Linked DNA regions of Actinokineospora baliensis. The protein of the gene in region 1 binds, or shares a complex with, the protein of each later gene. Links are inferred from orthologs where the notes say so. Each region holds a gene or a part of one and is shown in the gene's direction. Other genes may lie near its edges. The genes, in order: JOD54_RS31885 and JOD54_RS05930.

The links.
Region 2: the proteins of JOD54_RS31885 (region 1) and JOD54_RS05930 are in contact, whole or in part, in a solved structure (PDB 8BNU), measured with the Escherichia coli proteins. The link is inferred for Actinokineospora baliensis from one-to-one orthologs.

Annotation. Positions count from the first base shown.
Region 1 is NZ_JAFBCK010000001.1:7,255,826-7,265,220, forward strand. What follows is about bases 3,657-6,639. They hold JOD54_RS31885 (3-hydroxyacyl-CoA dehydrogenase NAD-binding domain-containing protein), read left to right. Parts: upstream 3,657-4,064; coding sequence 4,065-6,215; downstream 6,216-6,639. Other genes in these bases: JOD54_RS31880 (acetyl-CoA C-acetyltransferase), read left to right, coding at 3,657-4,052; JOD54_RS31890 (lipoprotein), read right to left, coding at 6,256-6,639. In the rest of the region: JOD54_RS31870 (fibronectin type III domain-containing protein), read right to left, coding at 1-1,435; JOD54_RS31875 (TetR/AcrR family transcriptional regulator), read right to left, coding at 1,542-2,693; more of JOD54_RS31880, read left to right, coding at 2,838-3,656; more of JOD54_RS31890, read right to left, coding at 6,640-6,813; JOD54_RS31895 (2-oxo-4-hydroxy-4-carboxy-5-ureidoimidazoline decarboxylase), read left to right, coding at 6,914-7,327; JOD54_RS31900 (EAL domain-containing protein), read left to right, coding at 7,760-9,395. UniProt on the Escherichia coli protein: Catalyzes the formation of a hydroxyacyl-CoA by addition of water on enoyl-CoA. Also exhibits 3-hydroxyacyl-CoA epimerase and 3-hydroxyacyl-CoA dehydrogenase activities.
Region 2 is NZ_JAFBCK010000001.1:1,277,463-1,286,829, forward strand. Bases 2,732-5,686 are described here. They hold JOD54_RS05930 (acetyl-CoA C-acetyltransferase), read left to right. Parts: upstream 2,732-3,543; coding sequence 3,544-4,830; downstream 4,831-5,686. Other genes in these bases: JOD54_RS05925 (3-oxoacyl-ACP reductase), read right to left, coding at 2,732-3,471; JOD54_RS05935 (ATP-binding protein), read left to right, coding at 4,933-5,686. Outside these bases: JOD54_RS05905 (TetR/AcrR family transcriptional regulator), read right to left, coding at 1-456; JOD54_RS05910 (hypothetical protein), read left to right, coding at 533-733; JOD54_RS05915 (SCP2 sterol-binding domain-containing protein), read left to right, coding at 730-1,314; JOD54_RS05920 (MaoC/PaaZ C-terminal domain-containing protein), read right to left, coding at 1,309-2,130; more of JOD54_RS05925, read right to left, coding at 2,131-2,731; more of JOD54_RS05935, read left to right, coding at 5,687-6,126; JOD54_RS05940 (hypothetical protein), read left to right, coding at 6,415-6,552; JOD54_RS05945 (hypothetical protein), read left to right, coding at 7,267-7,590; monocarboxylate uptake permease MctP, read right to left, coding at 7,658-9,292; JOD54_RS05955 (DUF3311 domain-containing protein), read right to left, coding at 9,289-9,367.

The DNA of each region.
Region 1 (9,395 bases):
AGCTGAACCACAGCTTGGCCTCGATGTGCGGCGTCAGGGTGTACTGCAGCACCCCCTCACCGGTGATGCCCGCAGACACCCCGCCGTCCTTGCTCTCCTCCTTGAGCTCGATGCCGAGGTTGACCGAGTGCTGGTACTCGGAGTCCTCGACCGTGACCCGCGCCCCGGGCAGCCGGGACTGGACCCGCACGTCGTCGAAGGACTCCTCGGGGATGGCGATGGTCATGTCGCCGTCGTCGATGGCGTCGTCGAGGCTCGCGTTGGCCGTGGTGAACGTCTTGCCGTCGGCGCTGACCGCGGTGACCGTGCGCAGGGCGCCGGTCGGCGCGTGGGTGGTCTCGCCGATCACCAGCACCTTGCCGACAGCGGGCGCCTCGGCGGGCGGCGCGGTGAACTCCACCGAGTTCGCGTTCAGGTCGACCAGCGTGGCCAGGGTCGCGTCGGACAGCACTACCGCGTTGTCGGTGTAGCTAAGAGCCGGACCTGCCGTGACGGTCTCGCTCGCGTCCCCTGCTCCTCGCGCGTCGGTCATAGGCGTGACGGTGATGGCGTAGTGGCCCGCCGGGGCGAGGTTGACGAGTTGGTAAGAGGTGGTGTCACGCCCGGACGCCGAGAACGATGCCTGCACACCGTTGTTGTCGGTCGTGTCGACGCGGTAGCCGGTGATGGGGGTGCCGCCGTCGTCCTCTGGTGGCACCCAGCTGACCTCGATCGTCTTGCCGTCGGTACCAACCGGGACGGCCATGACGTCGGTGACCGCCTTCGGCGTGTACGGGGTCGTGGGCGTGGCCTTGGGCCGGTGGTCCCGCAGCTGCGGTTTGCTGACGCCGACGTCGTTCTTGGCCTGCACGGTCACCGTGTACTCGGTGCCGTTCTCCAGGCCGGTAACGGTGGTCTCGTGCACGTCGCCCGCGGTGCCGACCAGGACGTGGCCCGGTTCGAGGATGACGATGTACTTGGTCACCGGGGAACCGCCGCTGTTGGCGGGGTTCCACCGCACGAACAGGCTCCGGTCGCGGCCGAACACGCTGTGGACGGTGGGCGCGAGCGGCTCGGTGGGCGGCCTGGGCTTGACGAACTCCGAGGGTTCCGAACTGGGCGACGTCACGCCGTAGCTGGTCTCCACGGCGGTGACCGAGTAGGCGGTGCTGTTGTCCAGGCCGGTGATGACGCCGTGCGCCGCGTCGACTCCGGGGTCGTTGACGCGCGCGACCGTGACCGTCTGACCGCCGGGTTGGGCGGTGAGCACGACCTTGGCCTCCGGGTCGGCACCCGCGCCGCGGACGAAGGAGACGTCCAGCGCGCCGTTGAGCGGGTAGACCTCGGTGATGGCGGGTGCCTGCACACCGACCGGCATGCCGGCCGCGACGGGAGCCGCGGTGAGCGGGAGGGCGATCGCGGCGAGTAGGCACAGGACGGTGCGGCTGGTGTGCACTGGAACTCCTTCGACGAGGATCCGGCACAGTCACCGTCGCGCGCCCGGGGTGCCCCGAGCGGGACCACCACCTGTCCGAGTGGTCAGAACCGCCCAACAGAGCCGGTCAAGCCTGGAGCACTGCGGCGACCAGGCCAGCCAGCTCAGCCGCGAGGCCGGGGCGGGTCGCGAGTCTGCCGGTTCGGGGGAGGTCGTTGACGATGGTTAGGGCGGCGTGGACGGTTACGCGGGCCGCCGCTTCCGACATAGGTCGGGTTTCTCGTAGTAGGCGGACCCATTCCGCTACATAACCCCGTTGCAGTGCGCGTAGTTCTTTGGCGTCGCGCTCGGAGAGGTTCATCAGTTGGGTCGTATAGACGGCGATGAGGTCGTCTGAGCGCATGACCGTGTCGACATAAGAGCGGGCGAGGCGTCTTAGGGCGTCGGCAGGGGTTGAGGCGGTTGAGAGGGAGTCCTCTAGGCCCCAGCGCAGGCGGTCGGCCATGCGGCGGCTGGCGGCCAAGAGGATGTCGGACTTTGAGGCGAAGTGCCTATAGACGCTCGGGCCTGCGATACCGGTCGCGGCGCCGATGTCTTCCATGCTCACCGAGGGGAAGCCGCGCTCGCGGAACAAGCGGGTCGCAGAGGTCAGCAGTTCTTCGCGCCGGGTTGGGGCTGGGCCGCCGCGCCAGACAGGGGCGGCTACTCCAACGGCTATAGGCGCTCGGATCACTGCTTCGGCAAGGGACGCCAAGAGCTCCGCGAACTCCTCAGTGGGCAGGTCGACCCGGTGGTCGCCGACGCTGCCGTACACGCTCAGGGCCGCGAAGCACAGGAGGTCGGCCTCGCCCGCGTCCAGTGACGGGCGCAACCGGCGGAGCCCGGTCATCCACTGGCCGAGCAGTGCACCCACCCGGCGGCGGATCTCTTTCTGGTCGCCTTGGTGCAGGTGTCGGCCCTGCCACCGCCACAGGGCGGTCAGCGCCCGTTGCTCGATCGAGACCTCGGCGGCGGTCAGCAGCAGCGGCCGCAGGGCCCGCTCCGGGTCGGCCTCGGCCAGCTCGACCGGTTCGGCGAGCCGCTCCGCGAGGCGGTCGATGCCGGTGAGCAGGACGAACCCGAGCACGTCCTGCTTGTTCTGGAAGTGCCGGTACAGCGCGGGCCCGGTCACCCCGGCCGCCGCGGCGATGTCGTTCACGCCGACCGCGTGGTAGCCGCGCTTGCCGAACAGCTCGGCGGCGGCCGAGGCGAGCTCGGCCTTGCGACTGCGCCGGGGCATCGGGCCTCCTCGCGGGGTTCGCGCTGGTCAGGGTGAGAGCGGAGTTACAACGGTAGGGCGAACCCCGATCGTTGACAACCAGTCGTTACCGGCGAGTATGTTAATAGGCATTAGCGCCAGTCAGCTCGAGAGAGGATCGGCAGAGTGAGTACCGAAGCCTTCATCTACGAGGCGATCCGCACGCCGCGCGGGCGCGGCAAGCAGAACGGCTCCCTGCACGGGGTCAAGCCCATCTCGCTGGTCGTCGGCCTCCTCCACGAGCTCACGGCCCGCCACCCCGGGCTGGACCCGGCCACCATCGACGACATCGTCCTCGGCGTGGTGTCCCCGGTCGGCGACCAGGGCTCGGTCATCGCCCGCAGCGCCGCGCTGGCCGCGGGCCTGCCCGACAGCGTCGCGGGCCTGCAGATCGACCGGTTCTGCGCGTCCGGCCTGGAGGCGGTCAACATCGCCGCCGAGAAGGTCCGCGCGGGCTGGAACCAGCTGATCGTCGCGGGTGGCGTGGAGTCGATGTCGCGGGTGCCGATGGGCTCCGACGGCGGTGCCTGGTTCAACGACCCCGAGACCAACTACGACACCTACTTCGTGCCGCAGGGCGTCAGCGCCGACCTCATCGCCACCACCGAGGGCTTCAGCCGCGACGACGTCGACTCCTACGCCGCCGAGTCGCAGCGCCGTGCCGCCGCCGCGTGGTCGGCCGGGTACTTCGCCAAGTCCGTGGTGCCGGTCCGCGACCGCAACGGCGTCACGCTGCTCGACCACGACGAGCACATGCGCCCCGAGTCGACCGTCGAGAGCCTGGGCAAGCTCAAGCCGTCCTTCGCGGGCATCGGCGACTTCGGCGGCTTCGACGCCGTCGCGCTGCAGCGCTACCACCACGTCGAGCGGATCGACCACGTCCACACCGCCGCGAACTCCTCGGGCATCGTCGACGGTTCCGCCCTGGTGCTCATCGGCAACGAGGCCGCGGGCCAGGCGGCCGGGCTGACCCCGCGCGCCCGCATCGTCTCCGCCGCGGTGACCGGTGCCGAGCCGACCATCATGCTCACCGGCCCCACCCCCGCCGCCCAGAAGGCGCTGCGGCTGGCGGGCCTCACCCCGGACGACATCGACGTCTGGGAGCTCAACGAGGCGTTCGCCGCGGTGGTGCTGAAGTTCATGCGGGACATGGGCGTCCCGCACGACAAGATCAACGTCAACGGCGGCGCGATCGCCATGGGCCACCCGCTCGGCGCGACCGGCGCGATGATCACCGGCACCGTCGTCGACGAGCTGGAGCGCCGCGGCGCCCGGCGCGGCCTGGTCACCCTGTGCATCGGCGGCGGCATGGGCGTCGCGACCATCATCGAGCGAGTCTGAGGAGCCATGAGCATGATCGGCTGGGACGTCGACGCCGACGGCATCGTCACGCTGACGATGGACGACCCGAACCAGGGCGCCAACACCATGAACGACCTGTTCCGCACCTCGTTCGCCGAGGTGGTGGACCGGCTGGAGGCGGAGAAGGACGCCATCACCGGCGTGGTCGTCACCTCCGGCAAGAAGACCTTCTTCGCCGGTGGTGACCTCAACCAGCTCATCCAAGCCCGTCCCGAGGACGCCACCGAGATCACCAAGCGCGTCAACGACATGAAGTCCGCGATGCGCCGCCTGGAACAGCTGGGCAAGCCGGTGGTCGCGGCGATCAACGGTGCCGCGCTCGGCGGTGGGTACGAGATCGCGCTGGCCACCCACCACCGGGTCGCGCTGGAGGTCAAGGGCAGCGAGATCGGCCTACCGGAGGTCACCCTGGGCCTTCTGCCCGGCGGCGGCGGCATTACGCGCACGGTTCGGTTGCTGGGCATCCAAAACGCGCTGCTCAACGTGCTGCTCCAAGGGCAGCGGCACAAGCCCGCGAAGGCGCTCGAGCTCGGTCTGGTCGACGAGCTCGTGTCGACACCGGAGGAGCTGCTGGCGTCCGCCAAGGCCTGGGTGAAGGCGAACCCGGAGGCCAAGCAGCCGTGGGACGTCGAGGGGTACAAGATCCCCGGCGGCACCCCGTCGAACCCGAAGTTCGCGGCGAACCTGCCCGCGTTCCCGGCGAACCTGCGCAAGCAGCTCAAGGGCGCGCCGATGCCCGCGCCGCGCAACATCCTCGCCGCCGCGATCGAGGGCGCCCAGGTCGACATCGACACCGCGACCCGGATCGAGACCCAGTACTTCGTGAACCTGGCGGTCGGCCAGGTCGCCAAGAACATGACGCAGGCGTTCTTCTTCGACCTGCAGGCGATCAACAAGGGCAACAGCCGCCCGGCGGGCCAGCCCCAGTACACCGCGCGCAAGGTGGCGGTGCTCGGCGCGGGCATGATGGGCGCCGGGATCGCCTACTCCAGCGCGCGGGCCGGGATCGAGGTCGTGCTCAAGGACGTCACCCAGGAGGCGGCGGACAAGGGCAAGGCGTACTCGGCGGGCATCCTGGCCAAGGCCGTGTCCCGGGGCAAGATCACCCAGGAGAAGGCCGACGAGGTGCTGGCCCGGATCACCCCGACCGCCGACGCCGCCGACGTCGCGGGCGCCGACCTGGTCGTGGAGGCCGTGTTCGAGAGCCCCGACCTGAAGAAGAAGGTGTTCGCCGAGGTCGAGGACCTGGTGGCGGCGGACGCGCTGCTGGGGTCCAACACCTCGACGCTGCCGATCACCGGCCTGGCCGACGGGGTGAAGCGGCAGGAGGACTTCATCGGGCTGCACTTCTTCTCCCCGGTCGACAAGATGCCGCTGCTGGAGATCGTGGTCGGCGAGAAGACCTCCGACGTCGCGCTGGCCAAGGCGTTCGACTACGCGCTGCAGATCAAGAAGACGCCGATCGTGGTCAACGACAGCCGCGGGTTCTTCACCAGCCGGGTCATCGGCACGTTCATGAACGAGGCGCTGGCGATGGTCGGCGAGGGCATCGCCATCCCGTCGATCGAGCAGGCCGGGGCGCAGGCCGGGTACCCGGCGCCGCCGCTGCAGCTGCTCGACGAGCTGACCCTCACCCTGCCCCGCAAGATCCGCGACGAGGCCCGCGCGGCCGTGGAGGCGGCGGGCGGCACGTGGCCCGCGCACCCGGCCAACCAGGTGCTGGACCGGATGGTCGTGGAGTTCGACCGCAAGGGCAGGTCCTCGGGGGCCGGGTTCTACGACTACGCCGACGGCAAGCGGACCGGGCTCTGGCCGGGGCTCGCGGAGGCGTTCGGGTCCGGCGGCACGGAGATCCCGTTCGCGGACATGCAGGAGCGGATGCTGTTCGCCGAGGTCCTGGAAACCGTGAAGTGCTTCGACGAGGGCGTGCTTCGGACGGTGCCGGACGCCAACATCGGCTCCATCTTCGGCATCGGCTTCCCCGCCTGGACCGGTGGCATCATCCAGTACATCAACGGCTACCCGGGCGGGCCCGCTGGCTTCGTCGCCCGAGCCCGCGACCTGGCCGCCCACTACGGCGACCGCTTCCTGCCGCCCGCCTCGCTGGTGGCCAAGGCCGAGAACGGCGAGACGTACGCGTGAGCGCGCGGGGTCCGGTCACCGCGGTGGCCGGGCCCCGTCGTCACGACCTGATCGACTTCTTGGCCAGCAGGTACACCGGCAGGACCGACTCCTCGTAGTTGTCCCGCTTGGCGCGGTCGACGAGCACCAAGATCGTCAGGTTGCCGTCGGTGCGCACGACGAAGGCGCGGTCGATGTAGTCGCCCACCCGCCACGTGGCCTCCGCCGCCGGGAAGCCGCCGATGGTGGCGTCGCGGATCTCGACGTCGGCGTGCTCGTAGCCCGAGTCGATGGTGTCGCGCAGGACCTCGCGCGGCTCCGGGTCCCCGGATCCCTTGTACACCTTGACTTCGCCGTCACTGAAGTTCCCGGTGCCGATCGTGCACTCGAGGTCGAGCCGGAACTGCCCGCCGCCCGACGAGTAGCTCTCCGGCCGCTGCGCCCGCCAGCCCGCGGGGACGTCGAGCACCGCCCCGCTCAGGCAGGACTCGGTGGTCCCGGCAGCAGCGGGGACGTCACCGTCGGCCCACGGATCCGGCGCGTCCGACCCGCACCCGGCGAGCACCACCCCGCCCACCACCAGCCCGACCACCGACAGCACGACAACAGCGGCACGCATACCGGCACCCTAGGGCACCAAGATCACCAGTGGTCGCCGGGCACCGATCAGCGCACTCGGGGGGCTCGATCCGCGCCGGTCGCGGGTGTCTACTGGGGGGATGGCGTCGCTGCTTGAGGTGGTGAACCGGGCGGATGAGGCCGATCTGCTGCGGTGTTGCGGGTCGGCGCGGTGGGTGCGGGAGGTGCGCGCGCAGCGGCCGTTCCGCTCGCTCGACGAGGTGGAGGAGGTCTCCGCCGCGGTGTTGGCCACTCTGGACTGGACCGAGGTGGTGCCGCTGCTCGAGCAGGTCACCCGGGTGCGGCGGCGGTGGCCGGACCTCGGCCGGGGCGAGCTGATCTACGAACACCGGTTCGGGCACCCGTTCGTCCTGTGCGCCGACCAGATGACCAGGGCCGCGGTGCTGGCCAGGCTGCGGCACCGCTCGGGCAACGGCCGGGCGGCGGAGCGGGCGGAGGCGGTCGCCGAATTGGCCAAGGTGGTCGCGGTCCGGTTGCGCGGCTTGGTGCTCTGACCGTCCACAGTGGCCCGTTCCGGGCCAGGTGGCGATCTGCCACGTGGCAGATGATGATCACTCTCGGTGCACCGGAACCGACCAAGGATGACCCGTTCGGACGCGGGGGTTTGTCAGTAATCTGAGGGGCACCATCGCTGAAGCAGAGGTGCTCTCCGTGGCCGAGTCCGCCAGATGGGTTCCCCCGGGCGTGAACGCCGAACCCGCACCGCCGCCTGTCCACCGCGCGCGACCGCCGGGGACACCGCGGGTAGTGCGGTCGGCGGCGTAGCACCGCCGGTGGTGGGGCGACCCACCCGTTTGGACTAAAAATCTCCGGGTTGACTTGGGCCGATGGGGTGGCGCTTGGTACACGTTCGGGTGCACAGTGGTACCTCTGATACCTCTCAGTCAGAACCGGTCGGAACGAATGCGGGCGAGGACTTCTCTGGCGTGGACCGGCTTGAGTTGGCCACCGAGTGGGCCGCCGCGTTGACCACGGTCGTCAGCGCGGGTCGGGCGATGCCCGCGCGCGAGCTCGACGAGCTGATCGCGGGCGTCGTGGCCGATCCGGCGCGCGCGGGCGAGGTCGGTGCGGCACTGGTCGCCGCCGGGTACCGGGACCCGAGGTCGCTGGAGGTCAGCGTGTCCGCGCTCGCCTCCGGCCTGCTCCGACTGACCACAGTGGACGCCACAGCGACCGCACTGGCCGCGTTGGCGAGCGGGTTCGCCGAGGCGGTCGCGGCCAGACCGTCAGACGCGCTGGTACTGGCCGACTTCGAGCGCGACCTGCGCGCCAGCGAGGGCCGTTTCCGAGAGCTGTTCACCACTTCCGCGCTGGGCATGGTGATCTCCGACCTCGACGGCGGATCGGTGCGGGCCAACGACGCGCTCGCGCAGATGCTCGGCCACCGACCGGGCGCGCTGGAGCCGGATTCGGTCGACGAGCTGTTCCACCCGCAGGACCGCGAGCACCTGCGCGAACTCTACGACGAACTCGCCGCTGGCGTGTGCGACTCGCTGCACGAGCGGACCAGGTTCGTCCGCGCCGACGGTGAGCCCACCTGGGTGCGCATCGGCGTGTCGCTGCTGCGCGACCGCGACGACCTGCCCGCGCACCACGTGACCATGGTCGAGGACATCTCCGACCTGTACCTGCTGGAGAACCGGCTCAGCTACCAGGGCACGCACGACCCGCTGACCGGCCTGCCCAACCGGCACGCGTTCCTCGGCAGGCTGGAGGAGGCGTTGAGCGCGGGCGCGGACGTGTCGGTGTTCCACCTCGGCCTCGACGACTTCGCCGTGATCAACGACGGGATCAGCCGGGACGCGGGCGACCACCTGCTGCGCGAGGTGGCCACCCGGTTGCGCGCGGTCGTCGGCGAGCACCCCGGCGTGGTCGCCAGGCTCACCGGCGACGAGTTCGGCATCATGCTCGTGCACGGCCCCGGCGACCTCGACGTCGGCACCTTCGCCGCCGAGATCAACGAGGTGCTCGCCGAAGCGACCTATGTGGACGGTGAAGGCGTCGCGGCGTCGGCCACCATCGCGGTGATGAGCCTGCCGTCGCCGACCAGCGACCCGGACGAACTGCTGCGCGCCACCGACATCGCCAGGCGCAGGCTGAAGCTGCACGGTCGCAGGCAGTGGTGCATGGTCGACCCGGAGCAGAACCTGCGCTACCGCGAGCACTACCGGCTGGCCGCGGGCATCCCCGGCGCCTGGGAGAACGGTGAGCTCGACCTGGACCTGTGGCCGCTGGTGTCGCTGGCCGACCGCGCGCCGATCTCCACGCAGGCGCTGCTGCGCTGGGAGCACCCCAAGTTCGGCACCCTGGGCAGCGACCGCCTCGAGCAGATCCTGCGCGACACCGGCCTGGGTGTCCCCTTGGGACACTGGGTGCTGCACCACGCCGCCCAGGTCGCCTCGGCCGCGTGCTCGGCGCTGTACCTGGAACTCACCCCGGAGCAGGCCGCCGATCCGGACCTGGTCATGGTGGTGCGCCGGGTGCTGGCCGAGACGGGCCTGGAGGCCGACCGGTTAGAACTGGGCATGCCGGTGCAGTCGCTGTGCGCCCCGGACATGCCCG
Region 2 (9,367 bases), 6.0 Mb from region 1 along the record:
GGTGGCCGAGCGCACGAGCAGGGCGTCGACCAGGGTGATCGCCCTGGACCGCATGGCCAGCAGCTCCTCGCTGAACGGCCCGCCCTGCGAGGTGGCCTGCCGGTGCAGCACCCGCCAGCTCTCGCGCTGGTCGCCGACGAAGCGGAAGAAGGCGCGCAGGCCGTGCCAGAGCTGCATGTCCGGGGGGAGCTCGGCGCGGACGCCGCCCGCGATGGCCTCCATCAGCAGCGAGGCCTCGCGCCGGATGCAGGCGGCGAACAGGTCTTCCTTGTGCCCGAGGTAGGCGTAGATCATCGGCTTGGAGACCCCGGCGACGTCGGAGATCTCGTCCATCGACGCGTTGTGGTAGCCGTGCTGGGAGAACACCCGGACGGCGGCGTCGAGGATCTGCCGCTCCCGGACCTCCCTGGGCAGCCGCTTCACGCGCGCCGGTCGACGCTGCTCGTCGACGCTCACGCCGTACCTCCCGCTCCGTCTTGCCCGGCAACCTACCCACCCGTAGCCTACCGTCCAGTAGGTACAGGAGGTGCCCATGCCCGACCTCGGTGCGCTCACGCCGACCGCACTCGTCGAACTCCTCGAACGGCTGACCCCCGAGGACGTCGCCGCGCTGGACATCGACGTCGATGCTATCGGTCGAGCGGTCGACCCGCGCCGACTTGGCCGCGACGACCTCACCGCCCTGCTGCGCACCCTCGGCCGGTTCCCCGAGTTCGCCCTGCCCCGGCCGTGAGCAAGCGACGGCGGTGGCACCGTCTGCCGCCCGCGACCGTGGTCGACCTCGACGGCCTCGCCGATGCCGTCGATCCCGGCAAGCTCACCGCCGGGCAGTTCGTGCAGCTCATGGAGGTCCTGCACATGCTGGGCGATGCCGGGACGGGCGTGGAGCTGTCGGGGATGCGCACCGAGACGTTCCTGCGCTTCCTAGGCCGGGCTTCTCGGGACCAGCTAGATGAGCTGACCGCGCATCTTGAGCTAAGACCCGTCGTGTTCGACGAGCTGTTTCGCCGGATGGCCGACCACCTGTCGTTGGAACGGGCAGGCGGGATCCGCGCTGTCATCCACTGGCGCTTCACCGGCCGCGACGGCGAAGACCGGTTCGAAACGGTGATCTCTGGCGGCCGCTGCACCACCGGGCCCGAACCGACCGCTGACCCCCGCGTCACCATCACCATCGACCCGGTCGACTTCCTCCGCGCCCTCACCGGCGCGGCCACCCTCCCGATGCTGTTCCTCTCCGGCCGGGTCAAGGTCAAAGGCGACATCGCCTTCGCTTCCGGTCTGATCAGCTACTTCGACTTACCTGACCTATAGGAGCGCCGTGATGGTTCCGGTGAGGTGGGGTTTGTCGTTGCGGGGGTTTCGTAGTTGGAAGTGGGTGCCATCGGTGTGGAGGGTGGGGGTGGCGGGGAGGAGTAGGGGGAGTTGGAAGCGGACGTCCACTTCGTAGGTTGGGGGGAGTTTGCCTTCGAGGGCGGCCAAACAGCGCGCTTTGGTCCACATGCCGTGGGCGATGGCTCGGGGGAAGCCGAAGGGGCGGGCGGTGAGCGGGTGTAGGTGGATGGGGTTCCGGTCGCCGGAGACTTGGGCGTAGCGGCGGCCGGTGTCGGCGGGGACCTGCCAGTGGGCAGTGGGGGGCAGGGGAGTGTCGTCGCGGGGGTGGGGGGTGCCGGAGCCTGGGCCGCGGCGGAGGTAGGTGCTGGTGGAGTTCCAGACCAGGGTGCCGCCGGTGTGGGCTTGGGCGATCATGTCGAACTGCGTGCCCTTGGGGTGTGGGCGGCGGTTCTCGACGTGCACGCTCAGGTCCAGGGTGTCCGTGACGAGCAACGGGCGGTGCTGGGTGATCCGGTTGGCGACGTGGACCGTGCCGATAAGCGGGTACGGGAAGTCGGCGTCGGTCATCAGCTTCACCTGCAGTGGGAACGCCAGCACGTGCGGGTAGGTCACGGGCAGCTCATCGGCTAACCGGAAACCGCATACCCGATTGTACTCAGCCAAGTGCTGCGCATCGACGCCTACGCGCAAACGTTCGTAAGAGCGGGTAGGAAGCTCGCCGCCCTTCTTAGTGAGCCCTGCCAACGCCTTCAAGTACAGCGAAGCCAACCGTGGCTCTTCCGCTAAGACCGGCATTCACGCCCCCAGGAGGCTCTGGCCGCACACCCGGACCACGTTGCCGTTGACCGCGCCCGACGCCGGGTTGGCATACCAGGCAATGGTTTCCGCGACGTCCACCGGCAGCCCTCCCTGCGACAGGCTGTTCATCCGCCTGCCCGCCTCGCGGATGAACAACGGCACGGCGGCGGTCATCTTCGTTTCGATGAAGCCGGGCGCGACGGCGTTGATGGTGATCCCACGAGAAGCCAGCACGGGCGCGTAGGCGTTCACCATCCCGATCACGCCTGCCTTGCTGGTGGCGTAGTTCGTCTGCCCGGTGTTACCCGCGATACCGGCGATAGAAGACACCCCGATGATTCGCCCGCCTTCACGCAAGACCCCGTCCGCGAGCAAGGCGTCGTTCACGCGCAACTGGCTGGACAAGTTCACTGCGAGCACGGCATCCCACGCGCCGTCCTTCATGTTGGCCAGCTTCTTGTCGCGGGTGATGCCAGCGTTGTGCACAACAATGTCGACACCACCGTGTCGGTTGCGTAGGTGGTCGACCAGCCGGGCCGGGGCATCCGCTGCCGTTATGTCGAGTTGCAACGTCGAGCCGCCAACGCGGTTCGCGACCGCGGCGAGTTCGTCCCCCTGGGCGGGGATGTCGAGGGCGACCACGTGCGCACCATCGCGACCCAGCACCTCGGCAATGGCAGCGCCGATGCCGCGGGACGCCCCAGTCACCAGGGCGACCTTGCCCGCCAATGGCGCCGCCCAGTCCTCTGGTTCAACCGCGTTTCCGCCGTGGGCACCAACCCGGATCACCTGCGCGTCAACGTAAGCGGACTTGCCAGACAGCAGGAAGCGCAAGGTAGACGCGATGTGCTCCTCAGCACCTGGCTCTACATAGACGAGCTGAGCCGTTGCCCCCCGCACGAGCTCTTTGCCCACCGACCGCACAAACCCCTCTAGAGCGCGCTGGGCGATGAGCTCGTCGGCACTGGCGGTCCGCTCCGGAGGCGTGCCCAGGACGACCACCCGCCCGCAGGTGCCTACCGCGCGCAGCACCGGGTGGAAGAAGTCGTACAGCTCGCGTAGTTGCGAGACGGAGTCGATACCCGTCGCGTCGAACACCAGCGCGCTATAGGTCTTGGGGCCAGCGGTTGTCAGCACCTCGATCCCGGCGGCCTTGCACACCGCACCGATCGGCTCGACCAGCCGCCCACCGGGCGCGGACCCGAGCAGCACCGGGCCGTCGAGCGCCGGGTCGCCCGCCCGGTGGCGGCGCAGCGGCGTCGGGTTCGGCAGGCCGAGCCGCTTGACCAGCACCCGACCGGGGCCGGAGTTGCTGAAGCGCTGGTAGCGGTCGGTCATCTGGCGCACCTCCACAATCTACTCCCGAGTAGGTTACGATGGTAGCGCAGCTGAGACCCCGCGTTCAGGAGGATGCGAATGGCCCCGAGTCGCGTGCGCCCAGTGGCGGTCCTTGGCGGGAACCGCATCCCCTTCGCCCGGTCGAACGGTCCTTACGCGCAGGCGTCCAACCAGGACATGTTCACCGCGGCGCTCGACGGGCTGGTCGCCAGGTTCGGGCTGCGCGGCCAGCGGCTCGGCGAAGTCGCGGCGGGCGCGGTCCTCAAGCACAGCCGCGATTTCAACCTCACCCGCGAGTGCGTGCTCGGCAGCAGCCTGTCCGCCGACACCCCGGCCTACGACGTCCAGCAGGCCTGCGGCACCGGCCTGCAGGCGATCATCCAGGTGGCGAACAAGATCGCGCTCGGGCAGATCGACTCGGCCGTCGCAGGCGGCGTCGACACCACCAGCGACGCGCCGTTGCAGGTCAACGAGGACCTCCGGCGGATCCTGATCTCGCTCAACAACGCCAAGACCGTCGGCCAGCGGCTGCGGCTGATCGCCAAGATCCGACCGGGCCACATCGTGCCGGACATCCCGCGCAACGCCGAGCCGCGCACCGGGTTGTCGATGGGCGAGCACGCCGCGCTGACCGCCAAGCGGTGGGGGATCAGCCGGGAGGCGCAGGACGAACTCGCCGCGGCCAGCCACCAGAAGTTGGCCGCCGCCTACGACCGCGGCTTCTTCGACGACCTGCTCACCCCGTTCCAGCGCCTGAACCGCGACCAGAACCTGCGCCCCGACTCGACGGCCGACAAGCTCGCCAAGCTGAAGCCCGTCTTCGGCGGCGAGGGTGCCACGATGACCGCGGGCAACTCCACCCCGCTCTCCGACGGCGCCTCGGCGGTGCTGCTGGCCAGCGAGCAGTGGGCCAAGGAGCACCGCATCCCGGTGCTGGCCCACCTGACCTTCACCGAGACCGCCGCCGTCGACTACGTCCACGGAGACGAGGGCCTGCTCATGGCCCCCGCCTACGCCGTGCCGCGGCTGCTGGCCCGCGCCGGGCTCGCCCTGGGAGACTTCGACTTCTACGAGATCCACGAGGCCTTCGCGTCCCAGGTCCTGGCGACGCTGGCCGCGTGGGAGGACGTCGAGTTCGCCAAGGACCGCCTCGGTCTGGCCGAACCGCTCGGCTCGATCGACCGGTCGAAGCTCAACGTCAACGGCTCCTCCCTGGCGGCAGGGCACCCCTTCGCCGCGACCGGCGGCCGGATCGTGGCGACCCTGGCCAAGCTGCTCGACGAGCGGGGGTCCGGCCGCGGCCTGATCTCGATCTGCGCGGCGGGCGGCCAGGGCGTCACCGCGATCCTGGAGAAGTAGCCTCCTCTACGCCTTTCTACTTCCAGCTCTAGAGAGACGTAGACCGACGAATCGCCGGGGCAAATATCGGGCTGGCCCTAGACGCGCCGATACGGTCGCGGGATGGACCCGGTGCGCAACCCCTTCGCCCCCGGCGCCGGGCAGCGCCCCCCGGAGTTGGCGGGCCGGGAGCGGGAGCTGCAGGCGTTCGAGGTCGTGCTCGAACGGGTCGCCAGGGGCAGGCCGGAGCGCAGTCTCGTGCTCACCGGGCTGCGCGGTGTCGGCAAGACGGTCCTGCTCGGCGAGCTGCGCTCGATGGCGGTCCGCCGGGGCTGGGGCGCGGGCAAGATCGAAGCCCGGCCGGACGCCGACCTGCGGCGCCCGCTCTCGGCCGCGCTGCACCGGGCGATCCGCGACCTGGCCGTGCGGCACCGGGCGCCGGAGCGGGTCGAGCAGGTGCTCGGCGTGCTCAAGGCGTTCGCGCTGAAGGCGAGCCCGGACGGCGCCAAGCTGCGCGAGCGCTGGCAGCCGGGCATCGATGTGCCCGCCGCCCAGGGCAGGGCTGACTCCGGCGACATCGAGATCGACCTGGTCGAGCTGTTCACCGAGGTCGCGGAGCTGGCCCAGGACGTCGGCACCGGTGTCGCGGTGCTGATCGACGAGATGCAGGACATCGGCGCCGACGACATCTCCGCCCTGTGCGCCGCCTGCCACGAGCTGTCCCAGTCCGGCGCGCCGCTGGTCGTGGTCGGCGCCGGGCTGCCGCACCTGCCCGCGGTGCTCTCGGCGAGCAAGTCCTATTCCGAGCGGCTGTTCCGCTACGTGCGCATCGACCGGCTCGACCGCGAGGACGCCGACCAGGCCGTGCTGGTGCCGGTCGACCGGGAGCGGGCCGAGATCACCCCGGACGCCCTGGCCGCGCTGTTCGAGCGCTCCGGCGGGTACCCGTACTTCATCCAGGCCTTCGGCAAGGCCGCGTGGGACGCAGCGCCAGCCGACCCGATCACCGCCGAGGACGTGCTGGTCGCCGCGCCGGAGGCCGAGGCGGAGTTGGCGGTGGGGTTCTTCGGCTCCCGCTACGAGCGCGCGACGCCCGCCGAGCGGGAGTACCTGCGGGCGATGGCCGAGCTGACCGACGGCAAGGACGAGAGCTCCGGGACCTCCGACATCGCGGTGTTCCTCGGCCGCAAGCCCTCGTCCCTCTCGCCCGCGCGCGACAGCCTGATCAAGAAGGGCCTGGTCTACTCCGCCGAGCGCGGCCGGATCGCCTTCACCGTGCCGCACTTCGGCCGCTACCTGCTGGGGATGGAGGAGTGACGCCGGTTCTGGCGCACTCTTCTCCTATCTAGCCGATTCCCTAGAAAGACCACTACACCGCGATCGGTGATCGCGGTGCGCCCGCGCGCGTTAGCACAGTGTTCGCCAGGTCACAAGAAACCGGACACTATCCGGTGAGCTTCAGGTCACCGCCGATGATTCGTCGGTGTGTGCCCCAGTTCACCGGACAGACGCGTGCAATCTCGGCCCCTAGCGTGCATACTTAGGTCATGCCACTCAGCCAGAGCGGCTACCGAGGTCCTTAGAGGGGATGCAAGAGCAATGAACGTGACCGCGAAGATCCGTGCCCGCCGCGCCGAGGCCCGGACGCGCAAGGCCGTGAACCGCGCGATCGACCAGGCCGCCACGCCGGCGATGCGCCACGAGCTGATCGCCCTGGCGCAGACCCAGAACGTCTGGCGCTGACCCACGAGCTGGGGCTGGAGATGTGATGCAGGGCACATCTCCAGCCCGTTGTAACACCACCGGGGCTCTTCACGATGTTCCGGTTGACCCCGTAGCGCTGGCGGACCCCCGACCTGGCAGCGCTACGGGGTTTCCTTATTTCCCAGGGCTTTCGCCCATTCCCGCCAGGCGGACCCCACCGCCGCCGCCACCGGTCCACCCCGCGCTCGGCCGCCGGGTGAAGTGGCCCGGTTCGACGGGCAGCGAACGGCACCCGATCCGCGCCAGGGCATCGCCCGCGCCGCCGAGCGCACCGGCCCGCGGTCGATCATTGGTCGCCCTAGAGCGACCAACGGAGAGTGACCGTATTTCGCCAATCACCATGGGATTGCTCTGTGCGGATGAACCGGACACCGGCACCGAGCGTCGTCGCACTGCTCCGCCTGGATTGCCTGGTCCGTGCCGGATTGGGCCAAGTGCGCCACCACTACTCCACCCGTTCAGTTCTACAGCCGACGGATGGCGGTTGTCGTAGGCCATCCGCAGTAGCAGTGGGTCATGACATCACCCGATAGGTGAGGCGGATCACAAGGATGCCGCTCACCGACGAACACGCTCCGCTTACCGTCTACTACCCAGTAGTTACCTGCCCGGCACCGTTCGACCGGGAAACTGATCGGTAATCGCAGTACCACGAAGGAGCCTGACACCTTGGCCGTGACAGGAACGGAGTCCGTGGGCACGGACGTCCGCCGCACCCTGCACCTCACCTTCGAAGACCCGGCACTGCAGGTGCCGCCCATGCCACACCACTACGTGGACCGGGCCACCAGTGCCGACGCCGCCGAACCGCACGCGCGCCGCACCCGCCTGCACGACAGAGCGCTGGTGCTCGCCGAACGGTTGCTCGGCGGCTGGGCGCCGACGCTGCACCGGGCGATGTTGCTGGTCGCCTGCGTCGTCGTGGCGCTCGGCGTGCTCGCCGTCGTCGCCGGGGTCGTGCCAGCACTGCTGAGCGCGGCGCTGCTGGTGCTGATGACCGTCCTGCGCCAGCGCTGATCGATGCCGGAAGGGGCGGGTCCGCGCCGGGACCCGCCCCTTCCCCACCTCAGGGCAGCCGCTCGGGTCAGTGCGCGCCGACCGGCCGCAGCTTCGCCGAGTCCTCGTCGACGTGGTAGTCGGCGGGCTCGGTCTGGTCGATGCCGTTGAACACCTTGAGCTTGCGGGCCAGCAGGGTGATCAGCACCGCCACCACCAGGTTTGCCACCAGCGCAACGAACCCGACGTAGATCTGCACCGTCGTGCCACCGAACGGGTGCCAGCCGAACAGGTTCAGCTCACCGAGCTTGAGCGCGGACGCGCCGAAGTGCTTTCGCTTGCCGTCGGCGCTGGGGATGGTGAAGAGCATGATCATTCCCCAGCCCATCCCGGCGATCCACCCGCCGACCAGGCCCCAGATGTGGAACCAGCGGGTGTAGAGCGCGATCGCCACCGCTGGCAGCGTCTGCAGGATCATCACGCCGCCGATGAGCTGCAGGTCGATGGAGAACTGCGGATCGATGAACAGCACGAAGGCCACCGCGCCGAACTTGACCACCAGCGAGGCGAACTTGGCCTGCTTGGCCTCGTCCTTCGGGGTGGCGTCGCGGCGGATGTACTCCTTGTAGATGTTGCGGGTCCACAGGTTCGCCGCCGCGATGGACATGATCGCCGCGGGCACCAGGGCGCCGATGCCGATCGCGGCGAAGGCGACGCCCGCGAACCAGGACGGGAACTGCCCGGCGAACAGGTTCGGGATGATCGTGTTCGTGTCCGGGTTGCCGGTCGCCTGGTTCACCAGCGGCTTGGTCCCCGCGGCGATGGCCACGAAACCCAGCAGTGCCAACAGGCCCAGCAGCAACGAGTACGCGGGCAGCGCGGACATGTTGCGCTTGATCACGTTGCGGCCGCGCGAGGCGAGCACGCCGGTGAGCGAGTGCGGGTAGAGGAACAGCGCCAGCGCCGAACCGAGGGCCAGCGTCGCGTACTGCAACTGGTTGTTGGCGTTGAGCAGCAGCCCGTCGCCTGGGGCAGGCGTCGCCTTGAACTTCTCGTCGGCCGCCTGGAAGATCTCGCCCCACCCGCCGAGCTTGATCGGCAGGTACACCACGGCGACGACGATCACGACGTAGACCAGGATGTCCTTGACGAAGGCGATCAGCGCGGGCGCCCGCAGGCCGGACTGGTAGGTGTAGACCGCCAGGATGACGAACGCGATCAGCAGCGGCAGGTGCCCGACGATGCCGGACCCGTTGAGCCCCAACGTGCGCAGCACCGCCTCCAGCCCGACCAGCTGCAGCGCGATGTAGGGCATGGTCGCCACGATGCCGGTGATCGCCACCAGCAGCGCGAGCACCGAGGAGCCGTAGCGGCCGCGGACGAAGTCGGCGGGTGTCACGTACCCGCGGGCGCGCGACACCGACCAGATCCGCAGCAACGGCATGAACGCCAGCGGGTAGAGGATCACGGTGTAGGGCAGGGCGAAGAAGCCTGCCGCCCCGGCGCTGAACATCAGCGCCGGCACCGCGACGAAGGTGTAGGCCGTGTAGACGTCACCGCCGATGAGGAACCAGGTGATCCACGACCCGAACTTGCGCCCGCCGAGGCCCCACTCGTCGAGGTGGTCGAGGGTGGTGCCCGCCTTCCACTTGGCCGCGACGAAGCCGAGCACGGTCACCAGGCCGAACAGGACGACGAAGACGATCAGCTCGGTCCACTTCATCGGCCCGCTCCCTCGTCCAGGGTGTCCACGTCGCGGTCGGTGCCGCGCGCCGGGACCGTCGGCTTGTCCTTGGTC